Regions from separate parts of the Nonomuraea sp. NPDC049504 genome, predicted to be linked through region 2. Evidence: riboswitches for the same ligand, from Rfam matches in the RefSeq annotation. Region 2 holds a riboswitch; the other holds the start of a gene.
The links. A riboswitch is a leader RNA that binds a small molecule or an ion and turns the genes downstream of it on or off. The one in region 2 is predicted to bind glycine.
Positions count from the first base shown of each region.

Region 1: another riboswitch for glycine. It lies ahead of gcvP (aminomethyl-transferring glycine dehydrogenase); the one in region 2 lies ahead of gcvT (glycine cleavage system aminomethyltransferase GcvT).

Region 1 covers NZ_JBFAPT010000016.1:37,574-43,768, forward strand. Annotated here, with positions in the region: gene AB0K28_RS28435 (mannose-1-phosphate guanyltransferase) at 1-1,361, shown strand, start outside; gene AB0K28_RS28440 (FHA domain-containing protein) at 1,629-2,141, shown strand; gene AB0K28_RS28445 (MerR family transcriptional regulator) at 2,165-2,791, shown strand; gene AB0K28_RS28450 (bifunctional nuclease family protein) at 2,920-3,390, shown strand; gene AB0K28_RS28455 (MerR family transcriptional regulator) at 3,538-4,158, shown strand; glycine riboswitch at 4,353-4,450, shown strand; gene gcvP (aminomethyl-transferring glycine dehydrogenase) at 4,628-6,195, shown strand, end outside.
Region 2 covers NZ_JBFAPT010000023.1:6,748-12,942, reverse strand. Annotated here, with positions in the region: gene AB0K28_RS35815 (DUF6286 domain-containing protein) at 1-121, shown strand, start outside; gene AB0K28_RS35810 (hypothetical protein) at 121-636, shown strand; gene AB0K28_RS35805 (L-serine ammonia-lyase) at 617-1,993, opposite strand; gene gcvH (glycine cleavage system protein GcvH) at 2,051-2,440, opposite strand; gene gcvT (glycine cleavage system aminomethyltransferase GcvT) at 2,437-3,522, opposite strand; glycine riboswitch at 3,653-3,750, opposite strand; gene AB0K28_RS35790 (gamma-glutamyl-gamma-aminobutyrate hydrolase family protein) at 3,805-4,509, opposite strand; gene AB0K28_RS35785 (3-oxoacyl-ACP reductase) at 4,523-5,287, opposite strand; gene AB0K28_RS35780 (aldehyde dehydrogenase family protein) at 5,294-6,195, opposite strand, start outside.

The sequences.
Region 1 (6,195 bases), on a different contig from region 2:
GCAACCTGTTCGGCCCGCGCGGCGTGAGCGGCCTGGTCAACGTCGAGATCACCGCCGAGCTGTGCGTCCGCCTGGCCAGCGCGTACGCCACCACCCTGAAGAAGGGCGAGCACGTCGTCACCTCCCGCGACTGCTCGCTGGCGGCCAGGGCGCTCAAGCGGGCCGTCATCGGCGCGCTGACCGCGGGCGCCATCAACGTCCTCGACCTGGAGGCCGCGCCGCTGCCCGTCACCCGCTTCCACACGGCCAGGGTGTCGGCGGCCGGCGGCATCGCGCTGCGCACCACGCCCGGCGACCCGCAGAGCGTGGACATCGTCATCATGGACGACCGCGGCGCCGACCTGCCGCCGGCCGCCCAGCGCAAGCTGGAGCGGGTCTTCTCCCGCCAGGAGTTCCGCCGCGCCTTCCCCGGCGAGATCGCCGAGCTGACCTACCCGGCGCGGGCGGTCGAGGACTACACCCACGAACTGCTGCGCCACGTCGGCGTGAGCGGCGTCAGGGACATGAAGGTCGTCGTCGACTGCGCGGGCGGCACCTCATCGCTGGTGCTGCCCACGCTGCTGGGCAGGGTCGGCGTCGAGGTGCTCACGGTCAACGCCAGGCTCGACCACGTCTCGCCCACCGAGACGCTGGCCGAGCGCCGCCGCGACCTGCAGCGCCTGTCGGAGCTGGTCAGCTCCTCAAGGGCGGCGTTCGGGGTGCGGTTCGACCCGGTGGGGGAGCGCATCGCCCTGGTGGACGAGAAGGGCCAGCTCATCAGCGAGGAACGCGCCCTGCTCGTCGTGCTCGACCTGGTGGCCGCCGAGCGGCGGGGCGGCCAGGTGGCGCTGCCGGTCACCACCACCAGGGTCGCCGAGCAGGTCTGCCGCTTCCACGGCGTCCAGGTGCGGTGGACCCCCACCGCGCTCGACGCGCTCACCTCCGCCGCCGCGGGGCCCGACATGATTTTCGCCGCCGACGGGCGCGGCGGGTTCGTGGTGCCGGAGTTCAGCCCGGCCATCGACGGGCTGGCCGCGTTCATGCGGCTGCTCGGGCTGGTGGCCCGCACCCGGCTGTCGCTCAGCCAGATCGACGCGCGCATCCCCGAGGTCAGGCTGCTCAGGCGGACGGTGCCCACCCCGTGGGCGGCCAAGGGCGCGGTCATGCGCTCGGTCATCGAGGCGGCCGAGGCCGAGCCCGACGGCCACCGCGTCGACACCACCGACGGCGTGCGCGTGGCGCGCGAGGACGGGAGCTGGGTGCTGGTGCTGCCCGCCGCCGCCGAGCCGGTCACCGACCTGTGGGCCGAGGCGGGCGACATGGACGGTGCCCAGGCCCTGCTCGAACGCTGGGCCCGCGTCGTCGAGCAGGCGGCCGGGTGACGCCCGCACGCAGAGTGATCGGAAAGTGTTCGCCGATGACGTGCCCAGAGAGTGCCGCAAGATCGTAATGTAGAAACGCGCGGCGGCATGGACCACGGGGCGGGGGCGGCGGTAACTTTATCTGCGTCCGAACCACAGTGCAGCGCCCCGCCTTGACCTTTGCCGCTGATCAGCGTAAGTTGCGGCATTCGCAAACGTGAAAAAGCGAAGCGAGGCGCGCCCAGAGCACCGTCGCCGCGTCTTCGCGGTAGGAGGCCGAGCCGATCGATGCCGAGCGTCTACTGCACGCAGTGCGGGCACGCCAACCCCGAGGATGCCCGTTTCTGTTCCCGTTGTGGGTCGCCGCTGACCAGACCCGAGGTCGCCGGGGACACCACCTCGACGATCTCCATAGCGGGAATCGAGGCGTACGAGGCTGAGACCGGTGACATGCTTCTGGCCGAGCGGGCGATCGTCGAGCAGCTCCCGCCCGGCGCGGCGTTGCTCACGGTGACCAGGGGCCCCAATCAGGGGAGCCGTTTCCGGCTGGACAAAGACCTCACCACGACGGGGCGCCATCCCGAGAGCGACATCTTCCTCGACGACATCACGGTCTCGCGCCGCCACGTCGAGTTCTACCGCCACCGCGGCGGCCAGTTCTCCGTGCGCGACGTGGGCAGCCTCAACGGCACCTATGTCAATCGGGAACGCATCGAGGAGGTTCCTTTGCACTCGGGAGACGAGGTGCAGATCGGCAAGTTCCGCCTTCTCTTCCTGATGCGGGGCAACTCCGGCGTATGACTTCTCAGGCGGCACGCTCGCACATGAGCATCGGGGAAGTGCTCGCGCTCCTGCAGGGCGAGTTCCCCGATGTGACGATCTCCAAGATCAGGTTCTTGGAGGGCGAAGGGCTGATCGAGCCCGAGCGCAGCCCGTCCGGCTACCGTAAGTTCACGCACCTGCACGTCGAGCAGCTGCGCTTCATCCTGACCGAGCAGCGCGACCACTACCTGCCGCTGCGCGTGATCAAGGACAAGATGGCCGAGAGCTTCGGCCGCCCGCGCGCGGTGCAGCAGGCGCAGGAGGTCAGGCTCAGCCGGGCCGAGCTGCTCGAGGCGGCGGGCATCGACGACGAGACGCTCACCGAGCTGGAGGACTACGGCCTGCTGGTCCCCGTGGCCAGGCGTTACGACGAAGAGGCGCTCAAGGTGGCCCGCACCGTGGGCGCCCTGGCCAGGTTCGGCCTGCACGCCCGTCATCTGCGGGCGGTCAAGGCGGCGGCCGAGCGCGAGGCGGGGCTGGTCGAGCAGACCGTCGCCCCGATACTCAAACGGCGCCGCCCCGGAGCCATCGGCGAGGCCGACGAGGTGGCCCGCGAACTGTCCACTCTCCTGCTCGACCTGCACGCATCCCTTGTGCGCACGGGGGTGCGGTCGGTCCTGGGTCGTTGATACCGGAGCGAGCTGGGAGGCGAGGGCACATTCCAGGCCCCCTGGGTGTTACGTTGAATTGAACCAGTCAGCAGAAGCGATGTTCGAAGAGCTGTGCCGGGTGACCGGTCAGGAATACGGAGCAGCCCGTGTTGCAGATGGAGGTCGTGGGCGTACGAGTTGAAATGCCCACAAATCAGCCGATCGTCTTGCTCAAGGAGGCACACGGGGAGCGGTTCCTTCCTATATGGATCGGCATGACCGAGGCCACGGCCATCGCCCTGGCCCAGGCGGAGGAGCCGCCGCCGCGGCCGCTCACCCATGATCTCTTCCGGGACGTGCTGAGCGCCCTGGGTGTCGGCTTGCGCGCGGTCAACATCGTCGCCCTGCGCGACGGCATCTTCTTCGCCGACCTGGTCTTCTCCAACGGCGTGGAGGTGAGCGCGCGGCCGTCCGACTCGATCGCGCTCGCCCTGCGCACGGGGGCGCGCATCTTCGCCAGCGAAGAGGTCGTCCAGGAGGCCGGGGTGATCATCCCCGACGACCAGGAGGACGAGGTGGAGAAGTTCAGGGAGTTCCTTGACACGATCACTCCCGAGGACTTCGGCAGGGCGGGGTAGGTATTTCAGTGCATTTACGCTTCACGACGCGCCGAGCCGGATCGTTGACTGAGCATGGTCACGGTCCTACGGTGCAAGTGAAACCCGTGGCCGCCTTTTACGAACCCCCAGATCAGGCCACGGGATGAGAGAAAGCCGGAGGTCCGCGTGGCGGTCAGCAGCGGCGAGGGAAAGACGGCCGGCCAGGAAGATCCGGTGCGGCGCGAGAGCGCGCGGCAGCGTGCCGGGGAGCAGGGCCTGCTCTTCGACGAGCAGCCGACGGCGCTGCCGGACGACATCGGATACCGCGGGCCCACGGCCTGCGCCGCGGCCGGCATCACCTACAGGCAGCTCGACTACTGGGCGCGCACGGGCCTGGTGGAGCCCACGATCAGGGCCGCGCACGGCTCGGGCTCGCAGCGGCTCTACAGCTTCCGCGACATCCTGGTGCTCAAGGTCGTCAAGCGGCTCCTCGACACCGGGGTGTCGCTGCAGCAGATCCGTACGGCAGTCCAGCACCTGCGTGACCGCGGGGTCGCCGACCTCGCCCAGATCACGCTCATGAGCGACGGCGTCAGCGTCTACGAGTGCACCTCGGCGGACGAGGTCATAGATCTTCTCCAGGGCGGGCAGGGCGTGTTCGGCATCGCGCTCGGCCGGGTCTGGCGGGAGGTCGAGGGCTCCCTCGCGGAGCTGCCGGGGGAACGCGCGGCGGTCGAGGACACCGTCCCGGCCGACCACCCCGCTGACGAACTGGCCCGCAGGCGGCGCGCCCGCCGCATCGGCTGACCTGATTCCGTTTCTCACGTTCGCGCCGGGTCGCACGCTGCCCAGGGCAGGGCACGCACCGGCGCGAAGCGGCGACGGAGCGTCACCCGCGGTCCGGCCCTCACCGCCGGACCTGCGGCGAAGTGCGCCCGGAACGGCGGGTGCGGTGCACGGCAATCCCGGCTTACCGTAGTAATCTAGGACAGCAAGGCTGACGACCCCGTGCGGGAGAGTCCCCGGTCCTTCCGGTCCGGGGCGCCGAAGGAGCAACCCTCCCCGGAATCTCTCAGGCAACCGGTACCGCTCGGGCGAGGCAACTCTGGAAAGCAGGCGCGCCCGCCAGGCGTGCCTCACCGACGGTGCAAGCCCTGCGCAGGGGTGAAGCTCTCAGGTCGCGGCACACCACGTGGGGCCGCGCTGACAGAGGGGGAGATCCGGCACTCGCCCGCGCCCCGGCGCCGGTCTCCGTAAGCCTCGGGAGGCACACCCCATGACCGATCTGTCAGCTCCGCCGTTCTCGTCCAGGCATATCGGCCCCTCCGAGCCCGAGCAGCAGCGCATGCTCGAGGCCGTGGGCTTCGAGTCCGTCGCCGACCTCGTGGCCGTCGCCGTGCCCGAGTCGATCAGGGTCAAGGACCGGCTCAGGCTGCCCGCCGCCATCGGCGAGGCCGAGGCCATCGCCGAGCTGCGCGCCCTGGCCGGCCGCAACCAGGTGCTCACCTCCATGATCGGCCTGGGCTACTACGACACCGTCACCCCCGCCGTCATCCGCCGCAACCTGCTGGAGAACCCGGGCTGGTACACCGCCTACACGCCGTACCAGCCGGAGATCTCGCAGGGCCGGCTCGAGGCGCTGCTGAACTTCCAGACCGTCGTCTCCGACCTGACCGGCCTGCCCGTCGCCGGCGCGTCCCTGCTGGACGAGGGCACCGCCGCAGCCGAGGCCATGACGCTGGCCCGGCGGGCCGGCAAGAGCAAGAGCGACGTGTTCGTGGTGGACGCCGACGCGCTGCCGCAGACCAAGGCCGTGCTCGCCACCAGGGCGGAGCCGCTCGGCATCACGCTCGTCGAGCACTCGCTGGACGGCGAGCTGCCCGAGTGCTTCGGCGTCCTCGTGCAGTACCCGGGCGCCTCCGGGCGGCTGCGCGACTTCCGCGCCGTGACCGCCGCCGCGCACGAGGCCGGCGCGCTCGTCGTGGCCGCCGCCGACCTGCTGGCCCTGACGCTGATCACGGCCCCGGGCGAGCTGGGCGCCGACATCGCCGTCGGGTCCTCGCAGCGCTTCGGCGTGCCGTTCGGGTTCGGCGGGCCGCACGCGGCGTACATGTCCGTACGCGAGGGGCTGCAGCGCCAGCTCCCCGGCCGCCTGGTCGGCGTGTCCGTGGACGCCGACGGCGACCCCGCGTACCGGCTGGCCCTGCAGACCCGCGAGCAGCACATCCGCCGCGAGAAGGCCACCAGCAACATCTGCACCGCCCAGGTGCTGCTGGCCGTCATCGCGAGCATGTACGCCGTCTACCACGGCCCCGAGGGCCTGCGCGGCATCGCCCGCCGGGTGCACCGCCACGCCACCGCCCTGGCCGAGAGCCTCAAGGGCGCCGGCGTCGAGGTCGTGCACGGCGAGTTCTTCGACACCGTGCTCGCCCGCGTGCCCGGCAGGGCCGCCGAGGTCGTGGCCGCCGCCGCCGAGCGGGGCGTCAACCTCTGGCAGGTGGACGCCGACCACGTCTCCGTCGCCTGCGACGAGAAGACCGGCGCCGGCGAGCTGGCCGCCGTACGCGCCGCGTTCGGCGTGACCGGCGGCGTGACCGGCGGCACGACCGGCGGCATGGAGCCCGAGCAGGCCCCCGACGCGCTGCCCGGCACGCTGCTGCGCGAGAGCGACTACCTCACCCACCCGGTCTTCCACCAGCACCGCTCCGAGACCGCGATGCTGCGCTACCTGCGCAGGCTCCAGGACAAGGACATCGCGCTCGACCGGTCGATGATCCCGCTCGGCTCCTGCACGATGAAGCTGAACGCGACCACCGAGATGGAGCCCATCACCTGGCCGGAGTT
Region 2 (6,195 bases):
CGGGGAGAGCTCGGGGCAGATGCTCAGGCAGGTCGGCACCGTCGTGGGCGACCGCCTGGCCGGCGTCGGCACGCTGAGCACCTGCGAGGTCGTCGTCCGTCTGCGCAGGAGGGCCGCCTGATGCGCCAGTACGCGGGCAACCGGGTGGGCCTCGCCGTCGTCGGGGCGATCCTCCTGGCCCTCGGCGGGTACGCGTGGCTGCGCGGCCAGGACCGCTTCTTCGACCTGCCGCCGGGCGCCAAGGTGCTGCCGGCCGCCGCCAGGAAGACGCTGGCCGAGGAGCCGTGGCCGCTCTGGTTCGTCGCCTTCGCCCTGCTGTTCCTGACCCTGCTGGCGCTGCGCTGGCTGCTGCTCAGCCTCGGCTGGGGCCGCCGCGGCACCCACAACGGCACCGGCACCGCGATGCTGTTCGTCGGGCTCAAGGGCGTGGACGGGCTCGGCAGGGCAGGGGTCCGGGTGGCCGCCGACGGCCTGCGCATCGGCCTGACCTGCCCGGCCGCCGCCGACGTGGGCGCGATCGTGAGCAAGCTGGACCAGGACATCGTGGGGCGGATCCGGCGCGAGGTCCGCGACGACGAGTGCCCCGCCGTGGTCCGCCTGCACGTACGGCGTCAGGTCAGCACTCGATCACGTTGACCGCGAGGCCGCCGCGCGAGGTCTCCTTGTACTTGTCGAGCATGTCGCGGCCGGTGTCGCGCATGGTCTTGATGGCCCGGTCGAGCGAGACGAAGTGCTTGCCGTCGCCGCGCAGCGCGATCCTGGCCGCGGTGATCGCCTTGTTGGAGGCCACCGCGTTGCGCTCGATGCAAGGGATCTGCACCAGGCCGCCGATCGGGTCGCAGGTCAGCCCCAGGTTGTGCTCGATGCCGATCTCGGCGGCGTTCTCCACCTGCTCGGGCGTGCCGCCCAGCGCCTCGGTGAGCCCCGCAGAGGCCATCGAGCAGGCCGAGCCCACCTCGCCCTGGCAGCCCACCTCGGCACCGGAGATCGAGGCGTTCTCCTTGAACAGCACCCCGATCGCGCCCGCCGTCAGCAGGAACCTGATGACGCCGTCGTCGTCGGCGTGCGGGACGAACCGGGTGTAGTAGGTCAGCACGGCCGGGATGATGCCGGCGGCGCCGTTGGTCGGGGCGGTGACGATCCGGCCGCCCGCCGCGTTCTCCTCGTTGACGGCCAGCGCGAACAGCGTCACCCAGTCCATCGCCTGCAACGGGTCCTTCTCCGGCGGCTCGGACTGCAGGCGGCGGTGCAGCTGGTTGGCGCGGCGCTTGACCTTGAGGCCGCCGGGCAGCACGCCCTCCTTGGCGATGCCGCGCGTGACGCACTCGGACATCACCCGCCACAGGTTCATCAGGCCGCCCCTGATCTCCTCCTCGGTGCGGCCGAACGCCTTCTCGTTCTCCAGCATCAGCGCGGAGATCGACAGGCCGGTGGCGGAGCAGTGCTTGAGCAGCTCCTCGGCGGTGGTGAACGGGTAGGGCAGGACGGTGTCGTCGGGCTTGATGCGGTCGGCGCCGGTGGCCTGCTCGTCCACCACGAAGCCGCCGCCGACGGAGAAGTAGACCTTTTCCCGCAGCCGCTCGCCCGAGGCGTCCCAGGCGGTGAAGCGCATGCCGTTGGGGTGCTCGGGCAGCGAGATCTTACGCTCGAAGACGAGGTGCTCGCCGACGACGAACGGGATCTCATGAGTGCCGAAGAGCGGGACCGTGCCCGACTCGCGCATGGCGGCGATGCGGGCGTCCACGGTGTCGACGTCGACCAGCTCCGGCTTTTCGCCCGACAGGCCCAGCAGGACGGCCTTGTCACTGCCGTGGCCCTTGCCGGTCAGGCCGAGCGAGCCGTACAGGATGACCTCCACGCGGGACACCTGGTCGAGCATTCCGTCCTGGTGCAGGCCGCGGGCGAACTTGTGAGCGGCGGCCATCGGGCCGCCCGTGTGGGAGCTCGACGGGCCGATGCCGATCTTGAAGAGGTCGAAGACGCTGATCGCCATTGATGTGCGCCCTTCATGAAGGGCCGGGGCCCGGCTCGGCGGGCCCCGGCGGGTGGGTCAGGAGTCGCCCGCGGTCAGGGCGGTGTACTCCTCAGGCGAGAGCAGCTCCTCGGGGTCGCCCTCCACACGGACCTTGAACATCCAGCCCTCGCCGTACGGGTCGCTGTTGGCCAGGCTCGGGTCGTCCACGACCGCCTGGTTCACCTCGACGACCTCACCGCCGACCGGCGTGTAGATCTCGTTCACCGACTTGGTCGACTCCACCTCGCCGACGGAGTCACCCGGCTCGACGTTGCTGCCGACCTCGGGGAGCTGCACGTAGACGACGTCACCAAGGGAGTCGGCGGCGAAGGCCGTGATGCCGACGGTCACGGTGACGCTGTCCTCGACACCGCGCACCCACTCGTGCTCCTTGGTGTAGCTCAGGTCGTCAGGGATGTTGCTCACTTGTTCCTCCTGTAAAAGGGCAGCTCAACCAGGTCCACAGGTTCATGGCTGCCCCGGATGTCCACAGCCAGGCCTGAATCGGCGCCGGTGTCCACGTAGGCCATCGCGATGGGCTTGCCCAGGCTCTGGGAAGGCGCACCGCTGGTGACCTCGCCGACGACGGCGCCGTCTCGGGTGACCGGGTAACCGTGGCGCGGCACCCGGCGGCCCCGCGCGACCAGGCCGACGAGCCGGCGCCGCGGCTGGTCGTCCTTGACCGCCTCGAGCGCAGACCGGCCGACGAAGTCACCGGGCTTGTCGAATTTCACCACCCTGCCCAGCCCCGCGTCGAACGGGGTCAGCTCCGCGTCGAGCTCGTTGCCGTACAGCGGCATGCCGGCCTCGAGGCGGAGCGTGTCGCGGCTGGACAGGCCCGCGGGCTTGAGCCCGTACGGCTCGCCGGCCGTCATGAGCGCGCCCCAGAGCGGGACGGCGTCCTCGCCCGCGACGAACAGCTCGAAGCCGTCCTCGCCGGTGTAACCGGTACGGGCGATGAGCGCCTGCCGGCCGTCCACCGTGCCGGGCAGGCCGGCGTAGTACTTGAGCCCGGCCAGGTCGGCGTCGGTGAGCGTGGCCAGGATCTCCTGCGCGCGCGGGCCCTGGACGGCGATCAGCGCGTACCGGTCGGAGCGGTCCTCGACCACCGCGTCGTACGCCTTCGCGCGCTCCTGCAGCTCGCGGGCCACCTTCTCGTAGTTGGAGGCGTTCGCCACGACCATGAACTCCTCGTCACCGAGCCGGTAGACGATGAGGTCGTCGAGCACTCCGCCGCGCTCGTTCACGATCATGGTGTAACGGGCCCGGCCGACGGCCAGCGCCGACAGGTGGCCGACCAGCGCGTAGTCGAGCGCCTCGGCGGCCTGCGGGCCGGTCAGGAAGATCTCGCCCATGTGCGACAGGTCGAACAGACCGGCCGCCTCGCGGACGGCCCGGTGCTCGGCGGACTCGCTGCCGTACCGGAGGGGCATGAGCCAGCCGGCGAAGTCGGTCAGGGTGGCGCCGAGGCTCTCGTGAACGTCTCGGAGCGGTGTCGGTCGGGACATTGGACGCACCTCAGGACAGGAGTGGATGCCAGCATCCTCCCCCTCTGTCATCGGTGCCTGAGAGCTTCGCCCGACTTTTGCCGGACTTTCACCTTCGGCGAGGCCGCGAGGGCCTGCTTTCCAGAGACACCGTAGCCGTGCGGTCCTTTGCCTTGAGAGGTTCGCGGGGAGGGCTTGCTCCTTCAGGGGCCCTGACCGGCTGTCAGGGCACTCTCCCGCACGGTTTCGTCGGTGATGTCCGCCAGCCTAGTGGGGATATGGGGCTGTTGTCGCGTTCGCGGTTCAGCAGGCCGCGACCAGCGTCTCGAAGAGCGCCCGATCCTCCGCCACCTCCGGGTGCCACTGCACCGCCATCGCGAACCCGGCGCCCTCCAGCTCCACCGCCTCGATCGTGCCGTCCGCCGCCGTCGCGGTGACCGACAGGCCGGGCGCGAGCCGGTCCACGCCCTGGTGGTGGTAGTGCGGCACCGGCAGCGGCTCCGGCAGCGGCACCGTGCCCAGCGCCTTCGCCAGGCGCGAGCCGGGGACGGGCGTCACCGGCAGGTCGCCGAAGCGGCCAGGGCCTGGGCAGTGGCCGGTGTGGCCCACGACGTCCGGCAGGTGCTGGTGCAGGCTGCCGCCGAGCGCCACGTTCAGCACCTGGAGCCCCCGGCAGATGCCCAGGTAGGGCAGCCCGGCGTCGAGCGCCGCGCGCAGCAGCGCGAACTCCGCCTCGTCGCGGAACTCCCGCACGTAGCCGGTGCGCTCGTGCGGGGCCGCGGCGTACCTGGCCGGGTCGATGTCACCGCCGCCCGCCAGCACGAGCCCGTCCAGCCGGCCCACGAGCGCGGCGGGCTCACCGGCCGGCGGCAGCACGACCGGCTGCCCGCCGGCCGCCGCCACCTTCTCCACGTACGCGTACGGCAGCAGCGCGGCGGGCGTGTCCCGCCACACCGTGAACGTGGCCTGCTCGACGTAGCAGGTGATGCCGATGACCGGACGCCGCATGGCGTGCCCCCCTCTAGAGCGGCGTGACGTACGCGCCGGAGATGCCGCCGTCCACCAGGAACTCGCTGGCCGTGACGAACGAGGCGTCGTCGCTGGCGAGGAACGCCACCGCCGCCGCGATCTCCGACGCCTCCGCGAAGCGGCCGACCGGCACGTGCACCAGCCGCCGCTGCGCCCGCTCCGGGTCCTTGGCGAACAACTCCTGGAGCAGGGGCGTGTTCACCGGGCCTGGACACAGCGCGTTCACTCTGATGCCCTCCCTGGCGAACTGCACACCCAGCTCACGCGACATCGCCAGCACGCCGCCCTTGGAGGCGGTGTAGGAGATCTGCGAGGTCGCCGACCCCATGACCGCCACGAACGACGCCGTGTTGATGATCGAGCCCTTGCCCTGCCGCCGCATGTACGGGATGACGTGCTTGCAGCAGAGATAGACGCTGGTCAGGTTCACCTCCTGGACGCGGCGCCAGGCCTCGATGCCGGTCTCCAGGATCGAGTCGTCGTCGGGCGGCGAGATGCCGGCGTTGTTGAAGGCGATGTCCACGCTGCCGTACGTCTCGTACGCGGTGGCGAACATGCGGACGACGTCGTCCTCGTTCGTGACGTCGGCCCGTACGAACAGGCCGCCGACCTCGCTCGCGGCCTGCTTGCCCGCCGCCTCGTCGACGTCCGCGCAGACGACCTTGGCGCCCTCCTCGGCGAACCGGCGGGCCGTGGCCAGCCCGATGCCGCCCGCCGCTCCCGTGATGACCGCCACCCGATCCTGCAACCGCTGCATCCCGTGTCACTCCGTTGCGATGAAGACGTTCTTGACCTCGGTGAACGCCGCAAGGGCATCCGCGCCGAGCTCCCTGCCGAGTCCGGACTGCTTGAAGCCGCCGAACGGGGTCCAGTAGCGGACGGAGGAGTGGGAGTTGACCGACAGCGCCCCCGACTCGACGGCCCTGGCCACCCGCAGCGCCCGCCCCACGTCGCGGGTCCAGATGGAGCCGCTCAGCCCGTACGGGGTGTCGTTGGCGATGCGGACGGCGTCGGCCTCGTCCTCGAACCTGGCCACCGACAGGACCGGGCCGAAGATCTCCTCGGTGAACGCCCGGTCGGTGACCTCGGGGGTCAGCACGGTGGGCGGGAACCAGTAGCCCCTGCCCTCGGGGCACGAGCCCTGCACGTAGGGGTCGCCGTCGACGAAGCTCGCGACGCGGGCCAGGTGCTCGGCGCTGATGAGCGGGCCCATCTCGGTGGCATCGTCGCGCGGGTCGCCCACCTTGACGCCCAGCACGGCGGGGGCGAGCAGGGACATGAACTCGTCGTACACGCTCGACTGGACGAGCAGGCGGGAGCGGGCGCAGCAGTCCTGGCCCGAGTTGTCGAACACCGCGTACGGCGCCGTCGCCGCCGCCTTCTCCAGGTCGGCGTCGGCGAAGACGATGTTGGCCGACTTGCCGCCCAGCTCCAGCGTCACCCGCTTGACCTGGCGCGCCGCCTTCGCCGCGATCTCCTTGCCCACCTCGGTCGAGCCGGTGAACACGATCTTCGCCACGCCGGGATGCTCGACCAGGCGGGCGCCCGCGACCTCCCCTGCCCCAGGCAGCACCTGGAGCACCCCCTCGGGGAGGCCCGCCGCCAAGGCCAGCTCGGCCAGCCTCAGCGCCGTCAGCGGGGTCCACTCGGCCGGCTTCACGATCA